Regions from separate parts of the Micromonospora sp. NPDC023888 genome, predicted to be linked through region 2. Evidence: riboswitches for the same ligand, from Rfam matches in the RefSeq annotation. Region 2 holds a riboswitch; each other region holds the start of a gene.
What was found. Region 2 has a riboswitch for cyclic di-AMP ahead of AB0F61_RS15950 (hypothetical protein). Riboswitches for the same ligand answer to the same signal wherever they lie in the genome.
Positions count from the first base shown of each region.

Region 1: another riboswitch for cyclic di-AMP. It lies ahead of AB0F61_RS24400 (transglycosylase family protein); the one in region 2 lies ahead of AB0F61_RS15950 (hypothetical protein).
Region 3: another riboswitch for cyclic di-AMP. It lies ahead of AB0F61_RS24055 (hypothetical protein); the one in region 2 lies ahead of AB0F61_RS15950 (hypothetical protein).

Region 1 is NZ_JBEZZW010000030.1:44,573-47,839, reverse strand. It holds gene dinB (DNA polymerase IV) at 1-759, shown strand, start outside; gene AB0F61_RS24405 (hypothetical protein) at 883-1,242, shown strand; gene AB0F61_RS24400 (transglycosylase family protein) at 1,339-2,010, opposite strand; cyclic di-AMP (ydaO/yuaA leader) riboswitch at 2,011-2,182, opposite strand; gene AB0F61_RS24395 (ThuA domain-containing protein) at 2,337-2,735, opposite strand; gene AB0F61_RS24390 (nitroreductase family protein) at 2,721-3,074, shown strand; gene AB0F61_RS24385 (nitrilase-related carbon-nitrogen hydrolase) at 3,019-3,267, opposite strand, start outside.
Region 2 is NZ_JBEZZW010000015.1:53,313-56,579, forward strand. It holds gene AB0F61_RS15940 (SRPBCC family protein) at 1-442, shown strand, start outside; gene AB0F61_RS15945 (hypothetical protein) at 373-927, opposite strand; gene AB0F61_RS15950 (hypothetical protein) at 1,020-2,036, opposite strand; cyclic di-AMP (ydaO/yuaA leader) riboswitch at 2,093-2,225, opposite strand; gene AB0F61_RS15955 (cation diffusion facilitator family transporter) at 2,337-3,254, opposite strand.
Region 3 is NZ_JBEZZW010000029.1:66,928-70,194, forward strand. It holds gene AB0F61_RS24050 (carbonic anhydrase) at 1-367, shown strand, start outside; gene AB0F61_RS24055 (hypothetical protein) at 425-1,444, opposite strand; cyclic di-AMP (ydaO/yuaA leader) riboswitch at 1,449-1,579, opposite strand; gene AB0F61_RS24060 (YibE/F family protein) at 1,746-3,116, opposite strand.

The DNA of each region.
Region 1 (3,267 bases), on a different contig from region 2:
AAGTTCCTGGCGAAGGTGGCCAGTGGGGTGGCGAAGCCGGACGGGCTGCTGGTGGTCGCACCGGACGCCGAGTTGGCGTTCCTGCACCCGCTGCCCGTCGAGCGGCTGTGGGGCGTCGGCCCGGTCACGTCGGGGAAGTTGCGGGAGCACCGGATCCGTACCGTCGGCGAGGTGGCCCGGCTGGGCGAGGCCGCGTTGGTGTCGCTGCTCGGGTCGGGCGCCGGACGGCACCTGCACGCGTTGGCGCACAACCACGACCCCCGCTCGGTGCAGGTCGGCCGCCGTCGCGGTTCGATGGGCGCGCAGCACGCGCTGAGCCGTACCCCGCATGCCCCGGCGGAGCTGGACGCCATCCTCGCCGGCCTGGTCGATCGGGTCTCCCGGCGGATGCGGGCGGCCGGGCGGGCCGGGCGCACGGTGATGCTGCGACTACGTTTCGGCGACTACACCCGGGCGACCCGCTCGCACACCGTGGGCAAGGCGACCGCCGACACGGTGCCGCTGCTCGCCGCCGCGCGGGCGCTGCTACGGGCCGAACTGACCGAGATCGATCGCCGTGGGGTGACATTGGTCGGCGTCTCGGTGGGCAATCTGGACGACAATCCGGTGCAGCCGGAGCTGCCGTTCCACCGCGACCCGGGTGCGGAGCTGGATGCCGCGGTGGACGCGGTCCGTGACCGGTTCGGATCGGCGGCGCTCACCCGAGCGGTGCTGCTCGGCCGGGACCCGGGTGTGGAGATGCCGCTGCTGCCGGATTGACCGATCTGCGTGCGGCGTCCCGGCGACCGCTGCGACCGGAGACACATCACAGCAGGTCGGCGGTTTAACCCACGGCTGACGGGTGACCCTTGTGGGGTACAGCCTGACAAGGGGGGACCCACGATGTCCGACGACACCAGCCACCGACCGAGCCGCAACGCCGAACGCCCGCACGACGTGACCGACCCGCTGCTGTGGCAGCTCGCGATCGACGTGCTCAGCGCCCACGAGCCGGACGACGAGGGCCACTGCCGCAACCTCCAGTGCGCCGGGCAGTCCTGGCCGTGCGCGGCCCGCAACGGCGCCGAGCAGTCGATCCGACTGGCCCGCAGCACCCCCGAGTCGGTCGAGATGACCATCGACGAGGGCCACAGCGACGAGGGCTGGCCCCGGGAGAGCACCGCACCGGCCCCCCGCTGGGGCTGGAACGCCGGCCCGGTCGCGTCGCAGCGAGGGTCGAAGGCGGCCGCCTCCGCGGCGTGACGGCGTCCCGTGGGGTACGAACGCTCGGGCTGATCCGCACCACACGCACGAACGCTCGGCCGGTGACCCGGCCGAGCGTTCGCGTGTCGTCATCCGTCAGAGGCTGAGCCGCTGACCCGGGAAGATCAGCCCCGGGTCGGCCCCGATCAGCTGCCGGTTGTGCTCGTACAGCGCCTGCCAACCGCCGGTCACCCGGTGGCCGTCAGCGATCTCCGACAGGGTGTCGCCCGGCTGGACCAGGTACGTCTGGCCGCCCGTGGTCGGCGCGGTGCGCTCGTGGTTGCGGGTCGCCGGCTGTTCCCGCCGCGACGGCCGCTCCTGCTGCTCGGTGGGCTTTGCGGTGGTCTTCTGCGTGGACTTCGTCGACGGCTTCGCGGTGGACTTCGTCGACGGCTTCGTGGTGGAGCCGCCCTTCTTGCCGCAGGTCGGCCACGCGCCGATGCCCTGCCCGTCGAGCACCTTCTCGGCGATGGCGATCTGCTCGCCGCGGCTGGCCAGGTCGGCGCGGGCGGCGTACTTCTTGCCGCCGTAGCCGGCCCACGTGCTCTGGGAGAACTGCAGGCCGCCGTAGTAGCCGTTGCCGGTGTTGATCTTCCAGTTGCCGCCGGACTCGCACTGGGCGACCGCGTCCCAGTTGACCGAAGCCTGCGCGGGGGCGGCCGGGCCGAAGAGGGCGACCGCACCGGTGACCGCACCGACGGCCAGGGTGCCGACGGCGAGACGGCGGGTGGTGACCCGTCGATGACGGGGCGTGTAGACAGACGTCATGTGAACTTCCTCCACGCCGGCGAGGTGAGCTGTCGGGTTCGGGCCGAGGAGCCCGGCCGCACGGTGGCGGCTTCACCCCGAGGTGACGTGCACCGAGGAACGTTGGGTCCCCCGCTCCTGCCCGGGTGACTGGGTTCCGACGACCGGGGGCAGGATTTGGCGTTGCCGGCCGTGGTGTCCGCAGTGGCGAACCCGACCGACGTTAGGCACGGCCGGTGACGATCGCCCAACCCGTGTGAAGTTCTTCACCGGGCCACGCGGGGCGTCACCCGCAGCGGTTGCGGACGGGTGGACAGTGTGCAGTGACCACGGTGGACCGTTGCGGATCAGACGCCGTGACGGAGCCAGAGCACGATGCGCCGCAGCAGCTCCACGTGCCCCGGCGACTCGTACGACCGGGCGTCGTGACCGAGTGCGTTGTAGACGATCCGGCTGCTCCCGACCGTGCGCGCCCAGACCAGCGGGTGGGTCGCGCCGCCCTCGTCGTGGACGTAGAGGGTCTCGACGTCGACGCCGTCGAGCAGCTCCAGGTCGGTGTAGCGCTCGTCGTGCACCTCGAAGTCCACCAGACCGGTAGTGATCGGATGCTCGACGTCGGTGCGTCGGATGAGGCTCGACCCGATCGGCGGGTGGAAGGTCCGGCCGTGGCCCCAGGCGGCGCCGATCGTGGACCGCCAGGTCGCGAGCTGGGGAAACGCGATCGTCGCGCTGTGCATGGCGAGCAGGCTGCCGCCACGGGCCAGGAAGTCGTCGAGGACGCGACCGAACTCCGCGTCCAGCGTCTCGACCTGGTACGCCCGGTCCCCCGTGACGTGATCGAGGACTGCCTACGCATCGCGCTCCAGGCACCCAGCGGCCGCAACAGGCAACGGTGGGACTTCATCTTCGTCGAGGACCCGCAGACCCGGGCCGCCGTCGCCCGGCTGTGGCGACTCGGCCTGATGGCCCCGCCACCGGCGTCGGGCGGCACCGGGCCAGCCTTCAGCCGGATGGACTTCGCCACCGACTTCAAGCCCGGTCCGCGGGCCGACGCGGACTCGTTCGCCCACTGGGACCGCTGGTAGCGGGCCGCCGCCACAGGCCACCGACAGCGACGACCAACAGGGCCACGGACAACAACGGAAACCAGTCCCCGGTACGCGAGTAGACAGTGCCCCAGCCGGTCGTCGGAGCGGCGGTGACCAGCAACTCCGCGTCACCGGCGGTGGCCTCACCCAACATCCTCCCGCTGGGGTCGGTGACCGTCGGCCGGCCGAG
Region 2 (3,267 bases):
CACCGTCCAGGCCCGGTGTTCGCTGGCCGAGGCGGCGGCGATGCTCAGTGACCTGACCCGGCAGGGCGAGCTGCATCCGCTGATCGTCCGGGTCCGTCAGGTGCCGACCCGACCCGGCGCCCGGGCCAGCTACACGATCAACGACAGGCTGGTGGCCGGCCCACTGCGCTTCCGGACCACGTACCACGCGGACGTGCTGACCATCGAGGACGACGAGATCGTCACGGTGGCCCGCCAGTGGCCCGCCACCACGGTGCGCAACCACACTCGACTGCGCGCCGAGCCGGACGGCCTGGTCCGGATCGACGTCGAGATCACCCTGACCGCGCCGACCCCACTGTTCCGGTACGCGTTCCGCCAGGCGCGGGCCGCTCACCTCGCCCTCGCGGCCCGTCTCGGCCCGGCCCTCGACCGCGCCGGCGACCCACCGCCCCCGGCCTGACCCCGCCCGTGGGTGGGTGGGGCGGCGGGACGTCGACCCCACGGTTTGTAGGTGGACAGCACCGTCGCGATGATCATCAGGCTGGTCGACACCGCGGGTGCGATCACCAGGTCGGCGCGGTCGCGGGCGGGGAGGGCGGCGCCCACCGCACCGGCGTGCCGCAGATTCGGCGTGAGCAGGAACAGCACCAGCCCGACCATCACCGTGGTGAGCACGAGCTTGGCCAGTACCCAGCGATAGCGCCACAGGCCCCAGGGGGTGAGCAGCGCGCTGGCGACCCCGATCAGCCAGACCAGGACGCTCAGCGGCGCGAACAGCACCGTGCCGACCAGCGCGGTGACCGGGTAGACGACAGCCGGGTCGGCGCCGCGCTGCACGGCGATGCCGAGGGTGAGGAGCACGAGGTCGGCGCCGAGCCAGCCGAGCGAGGTGACCAGATGCAGGGTGAGGAGCCCCTTGCGGGCGCTGGGTGGGATCCGACGCATACCGCGATGCTGCCCGCCGACCCGGTCCGGGTCGTCCGACCGCCGACGACATCCGGGGTACGTCCCGGGACGTACCCCGAACGTCGGGTGGGTCAGTAGACCGACAGGTGTACGTGGTTGGTGTGGTCGGTGGACGGGGTGCCACCCGCGCCGCTGTACGACTTCCACCCGCTGCTGGGCAGCCAGATCTGCCGGTACCAGATCACGTACAGCACGGCGAGTTGGTCGGCGTTGCGGATGAAGTACGCGGCCAGGTTGTTGCCGTACGTCTTGTCGCCGCCGGTGGCGTTACCGCCGAAGCCGCTCTTCTGGGCGGCGAAGTCGCAGGCCCGGCCCTTGGGATGCTCGCCGGAGCCGCTGGGGCGGTGACAGGAGACGTACCGGGTGAAGCCGGCGGCCTTGGCCTGGTTGAGCGCGTGCAGGGTGCGCGGGGTGATGCAGCCGCTGGCGGGCGTGGGGTCGTTGACGCTGCACGATTCGGATGGCCAGGAGCCGTCGGAGTTACGGGGCGCCGGCTTGGCGTTGGCGGTGGAGGTGCCCCGGTTGGAGCCGGTGTCGGCGGTGGTCTGCGGCTTGGGGGTGTTGGCCACGGTCAGCGCCCGTTCGGCCTGGTCCTTGCGCTTGGACATCACCGCGACCTGCTTGCGTTGTTCGACGATCTCGCCGTTCAGGGCGGCCCGGGTGCGACTGGCCTGGTCCTTGGTGGCGAGCAGGTCGCGCAGCACCCGGTCCTCGTTGGCGGCCACCGCATCGAGGGCGGCGGCCCGGTCCATGAAGCCCTCCGGGCTGCTGCTGTTGAGCAGCGCCGACACCACGCCGAGCCGGCCGGTGCGGTACGCCACGCCGGCGATCTCGCCGACCTTGCCGCTGCGTTGGTTGAGCTCGACCTCGATGGTCTTCAGTTGGGTGGCGAGCTGCTGCTGCCGCTGCACGGAGGTGTCCAGAGCGCGTTTCGCGTCCAGATAGCCCTTGCTGGCGGCCTCGAGTTGGGCGCGTAGCGAAGGGGTGCCGCCCTCCTCGTCGGAGTCGGGTGCGGCGGCGGCCCGCAGGCCGGTCGGGGGAGCGGCCGAGGCGGTGCCGGCCGGGAGCGCGACGCCGAGGGCGAACATCGCGACGATCAGGGCCGCCAGTCGGGCGGCGGGGGGTCGTGCTGGTGCCACTGCGCATGTCCTTCCGTCAGCCGCCGACCGGGTTAGCTGACGGGTTCGGGACGGAAGATCCCTACCGCTGACGCGGATGCACCCCAGGAACGGTGGTTCCCCGGTTCGCCCGGTTGGGCGATTAGGCGGCGACCGCCACCGGCGCCTGGAGGGCGCCGCCTGGTGGAGGCCGGGACCGAGCCTACCGGTGCCGGTGGGGCAGTTGCAGCCGATGTGACACACGGTGCGTAGGTCGTCACCAGAAAATTGTCACCACTCGATCGAGCCGCAGGCTCCGGAGGCGGCGCCGGGCTCGATCTGCAACGTCGCGTGTTCGATCCGGAAGTCGTCGTGCAGGGCGGTACGCGCCGCGGTGAGCACCGCGCCGACCTCCGCGCCGGGTGCCATGGTCAGGTGCGCGGAGGCCACGTCCATGCCTGAGGTGAGCGTCCAGACGTGCAGGTCGTGCACCTCGACCACCCCGGGGACGGCGGCCAGCCGGTCGTGCACGGCGGTCACCTGGAGATGTTCCGGGGCGGCCTGCACCAGGATGCGGATGGCGGCCCGGGCCAGCCGCCAGGTGCGCGGCAGGATGAACACGCCGATGGCGACGGCGACCAGCGGGTCGGCCCACCACCAGTCGGTGACGGCGATGAGCAGTGCCGCGCCGATCACGCCGACCGAGCCGAGCAGGTCGCCGAGCACCTCCAGGTAGGCACCCTGGAGGTTGATGCTCTCCTTGGCTCCGGCGCGGAGCAGGGCGAAGGCGGCGATGTTGGCGAGCAGGCCGAGCACGGCCACCGCGAGCATCGGGCCGGCGATGACCTCGTGCGGGTCGCCGAAGCGGCGGATCGCCTCGATCACCACGTAGATCGCGACGCCGGAGAGCAGGACGGCGTTGGCGAGCGCGGCGAGCACCTCGAGTCGGTAGAGCCCGAAGGTGCGTTGCGGGTCGGCGGTGGCCCGCCGGGTCGCGGTGATCGCGGCGAGCGCCATCCCGATGCCGAGCACGTCGGTGAACATGTGCCCGGCGTCGGAGAGCAGGGCGAGTGAGCCGGTGTGCAGGGCGGCCACCGCCTCGACCACCATCAGGGTGGCGAGCAGCCCGAACGCCGCCCAGAGTCGCCCCCTGTGCTGGTGTGCGGCATTGGCGACCGACCCATGGTGGTGGTCATGACCTGCGCCCACGAGATCCACCTTC
Region 3 (3,267 bases), on a different contig from region 2:
GGTGGTGCTCGGCCACGACTCGTGCGGGGCGGTGCAGGCGGCGCGGGAGTCCTCCGCGACCGGCACCCAGCCTCCCGGGCACCTGGGTGCGGTGGTCGACGCCGTGCTGCCCAGTCTGCGCCGGGCCGAGACCGAGGGTGTGGACGACATCGACGGCATCGTCGACATCCACATCGCGCAGACCGTTGAGACGCTGCTCCGGGAGTCGCCGGTGCTTGCCGACGAGGTGGCGCAGGGGCGGTGCGCGGTGGTGGGTGTGTCGTACCGGCTGGCCGCCGGAGCGGTGCGCCCGGTGGCCGCCGTGCCGGCCGGCTTCGCGGCGCTCGACGTGCCGACCGGCTCGGCCGACCCGGTCGCGGCCGCCTGACGCGTCGAGGGCCGCTCCGCGCGACGCGGAACGGCCCTCGACGGAGGATGCTGCGGGTCAGAGCATCGACATGTGCACGTGGTCGGTGTGGTTCGACGGCCCGCTGTACGACTTCCAGCCGGTCGCCGGGAACCAGATCTGCCGGTTCCAGATCACGTAGTAGATGCCGAGCCGGTCGGCGTTGCGGATGAGGAACGCGGCGACGTTGTTGCCGTACGTCCGGGTGTCCTCGTTGTGCCACGGTGAGAAGCCGCTCTTCTGTAGCGACCAGTCGCAGGCGCGGCCCTTCGGGTGCTCGTACGGCCCGCCGTTGCGGTGACAGCCGACGAACCGGTTGAAGCCGGCCCGCTTGACCTCCTTGTACGCGTGCAGCGTGCGCGGCGTGACGCAGCCGGACGTGGTGGGGTCATCCTCGCTACAGGACTGCGCCTTCCAGTCACCGTCGGCGGTGCGGCCCGGCCCGATCCGGGCGACCGGCGAGGTGGCGTCCACCAGACCGCCGGTGAAGCCCTTGCCGCCAACCAGGGCGAGCGCCTTGTCGGCCTCGCTCTTGCGCTTGGCCATCACGGCGGTCTGCTTCTGCTGCTCCCGGACCTCGGTGTCGAGGGCCAGCTTGGCCTGCTCGGCACGGGCCTTCACCGTGTTGACCTCAGCGAGCTTGTTCTCGTTCACCATGTTGATCTCGTCGAGCATCGCGGCGCGCTGGACGAACGTGTCCGGGGCGTCGCTTTCGAGCAGCATCGCGAGTGCGCCGATCCGACCGGTGCGGTACGACTGGGCGGCGATCTGCCCGACCTGGGGCGCCAGCGCGTCCAGGTCGGCCTTGGCCCGGTCCACCTCGATCGCCAACTCCAGTTGCCGCTTCTTGGACTTGTCCAGTTTGGACTTGGCGGCGGAGTAGTCGCGGTTCACCTGCTCGATGACGTCGTTGAGCAGCTTGGGCTCGTCGTCCTCCTCGTGCCCGGACGGTGTGGGGGTCGTCGGGGCGGCGTGGGCCGGGAGGGGCCCGGCGAGCACGGTCAGTGCGGCGATCACGGCCACCACGGGTGTCAACCAGCGGCGTAGGGGTGCCGTCACAATGTTCCCTTCCCTCGACCGCCGACCGGGTTAGCTGACGGGTTCGGGGCGGAAGTGGCCCCTACCGCTGACGCGGATTCACCCCACACACCTGGGTCCCCGGCTCGCCGGTTGGCGATTGGGCGGTGGCACCGCAGGCGCCGCTTCGCGCCTTCATCGGTAACCGGCAGCGAGGTTACCCGAGAGTCGACTGGGTGAGCTACGCCTGGATGCCGACCAAAAGTGTCATTTCGCCATAGCGTTGTGTGACCAGTGACGCGGTTCTCAGGGGGAAGACCCGATCTGGTCACGCTGAGGAGTGTCACCATGCCGTATCCGTGCTCCTGTTCGACTCCGGCCACCCGTCGGTGGCGGTGGATGGGGGCCGGGCCCGCGTCTGGTCCGGCTCGTCGGGTCGCCTCGTTCGCGGCGCGTTGAGGGCGGCCAGCGCCTCCGCCCGGTCCGCCCGGGGGCGCGGCCGGGCGGCGTCGACGGGCGGCGTGGTTTCGGCGCGCCCGGCCGCGGTCACGATCGCGGCCAGCCCGGTGGTCAGTGGCACGGCGGCGATCAGCCCGAGCGTGGCGACCGCGCTGCGGACGATCTCCTGCGCGAGGAACTCGCTGGTGAGGATCTGCCCGATCGGCCGCGAGTCGGCGGTGAGCAGGAGCAACAGGGGCAGCGACGCGCCCGCGTACGCCAGCACGATGGTGTTGACGGTGGAGGCGATGTGCGCGCGGCCGACGCGGGTCGCCGCACGGTAGAGCTGCATACGGGTCAGCCCGGCATTGGCGTTCGCCAGCTCGGTGACGGTGGCCGCCTGGGTGACCGTCACGTCGTCGAGCACCCCGAGCGAACCGATGATGATCCCGGCGAGCAGCAGGCCGTGCAGGTCCACGTCGCCCTGGAACATCGACAGTGTCGTCGCGTCCTCGCTGCCGAAGCCGGTGAGGTGGGTCGCCGCCGTGGCGATGGTGGCGAGCACGCCGGTCAGCACCAGGCTGCCCAGGGTGCCGAGCACCGCGACCGAGGTCTGCGCTGTGACGCCGTGGGTCAGGTAGAGCACCACGAACATGATCAGGGCGGCGCCGACCACCGCCACCAGGAGCGGTGATCTGCCGGCGCCGATGCCCGGCAGCACGAAGGTGAGCAGGATGGCGAAGCTGGCCGCCAACCCGGCGAGCGCGGCCAGACCTCGCCAGCGGCCGAACGCGACGATCGCGGCGGCGAAGATCACCGCCAGCCACACCATCGGGGTGCCGCGCTGGTGCTCGGCGATGTTCCAGTTGCTGAGGGCGGGATCGGTCGGGTCGGTCAGCTCGACCAGGATGACCTCGTCGCCGACGTCGACCCGTGGCGCGCCCGGGCCGTCGGGCACCGGTGTCTGCACCTGCTGGCCGGCGGCGGGTCCGTCGTCCACCCGGACGTCGACGGTGCCGCACGGCCCGGCGCCGACCCGGGGTGTGCCCTCGGGGCTCGACGGCACCGGCGGGCATGGCTCGGTCACCACCCGGGTCACCGTGCCGGCGTAGCGGGGCACGTCCGCTCCGCCGTCGGTCCGCGGTGCTCCTCCGCGCGGCCAGAGCAGCGCCGCGGCGAGCACGGTGGCGACGAAGAGGGGCACCACCGTCATGACGAGGATCCGTCGCACCCGGGGCGGGGCGGACGGAGCGGGACGGGCGTGGTCGGAACCCAAGTCGAGACTCCCAACGATCCGGTGCGGGATACGGGCCAGCGGGCCGCGCGGTTCAGCGTCGTCGCCGAAAGTCGGCGACCGGGCGCGGCGGATCGCGGACCGACGACCACGCGATCACCGACGGTCAGTGCCCGGCCCCGTCCGACCGGAA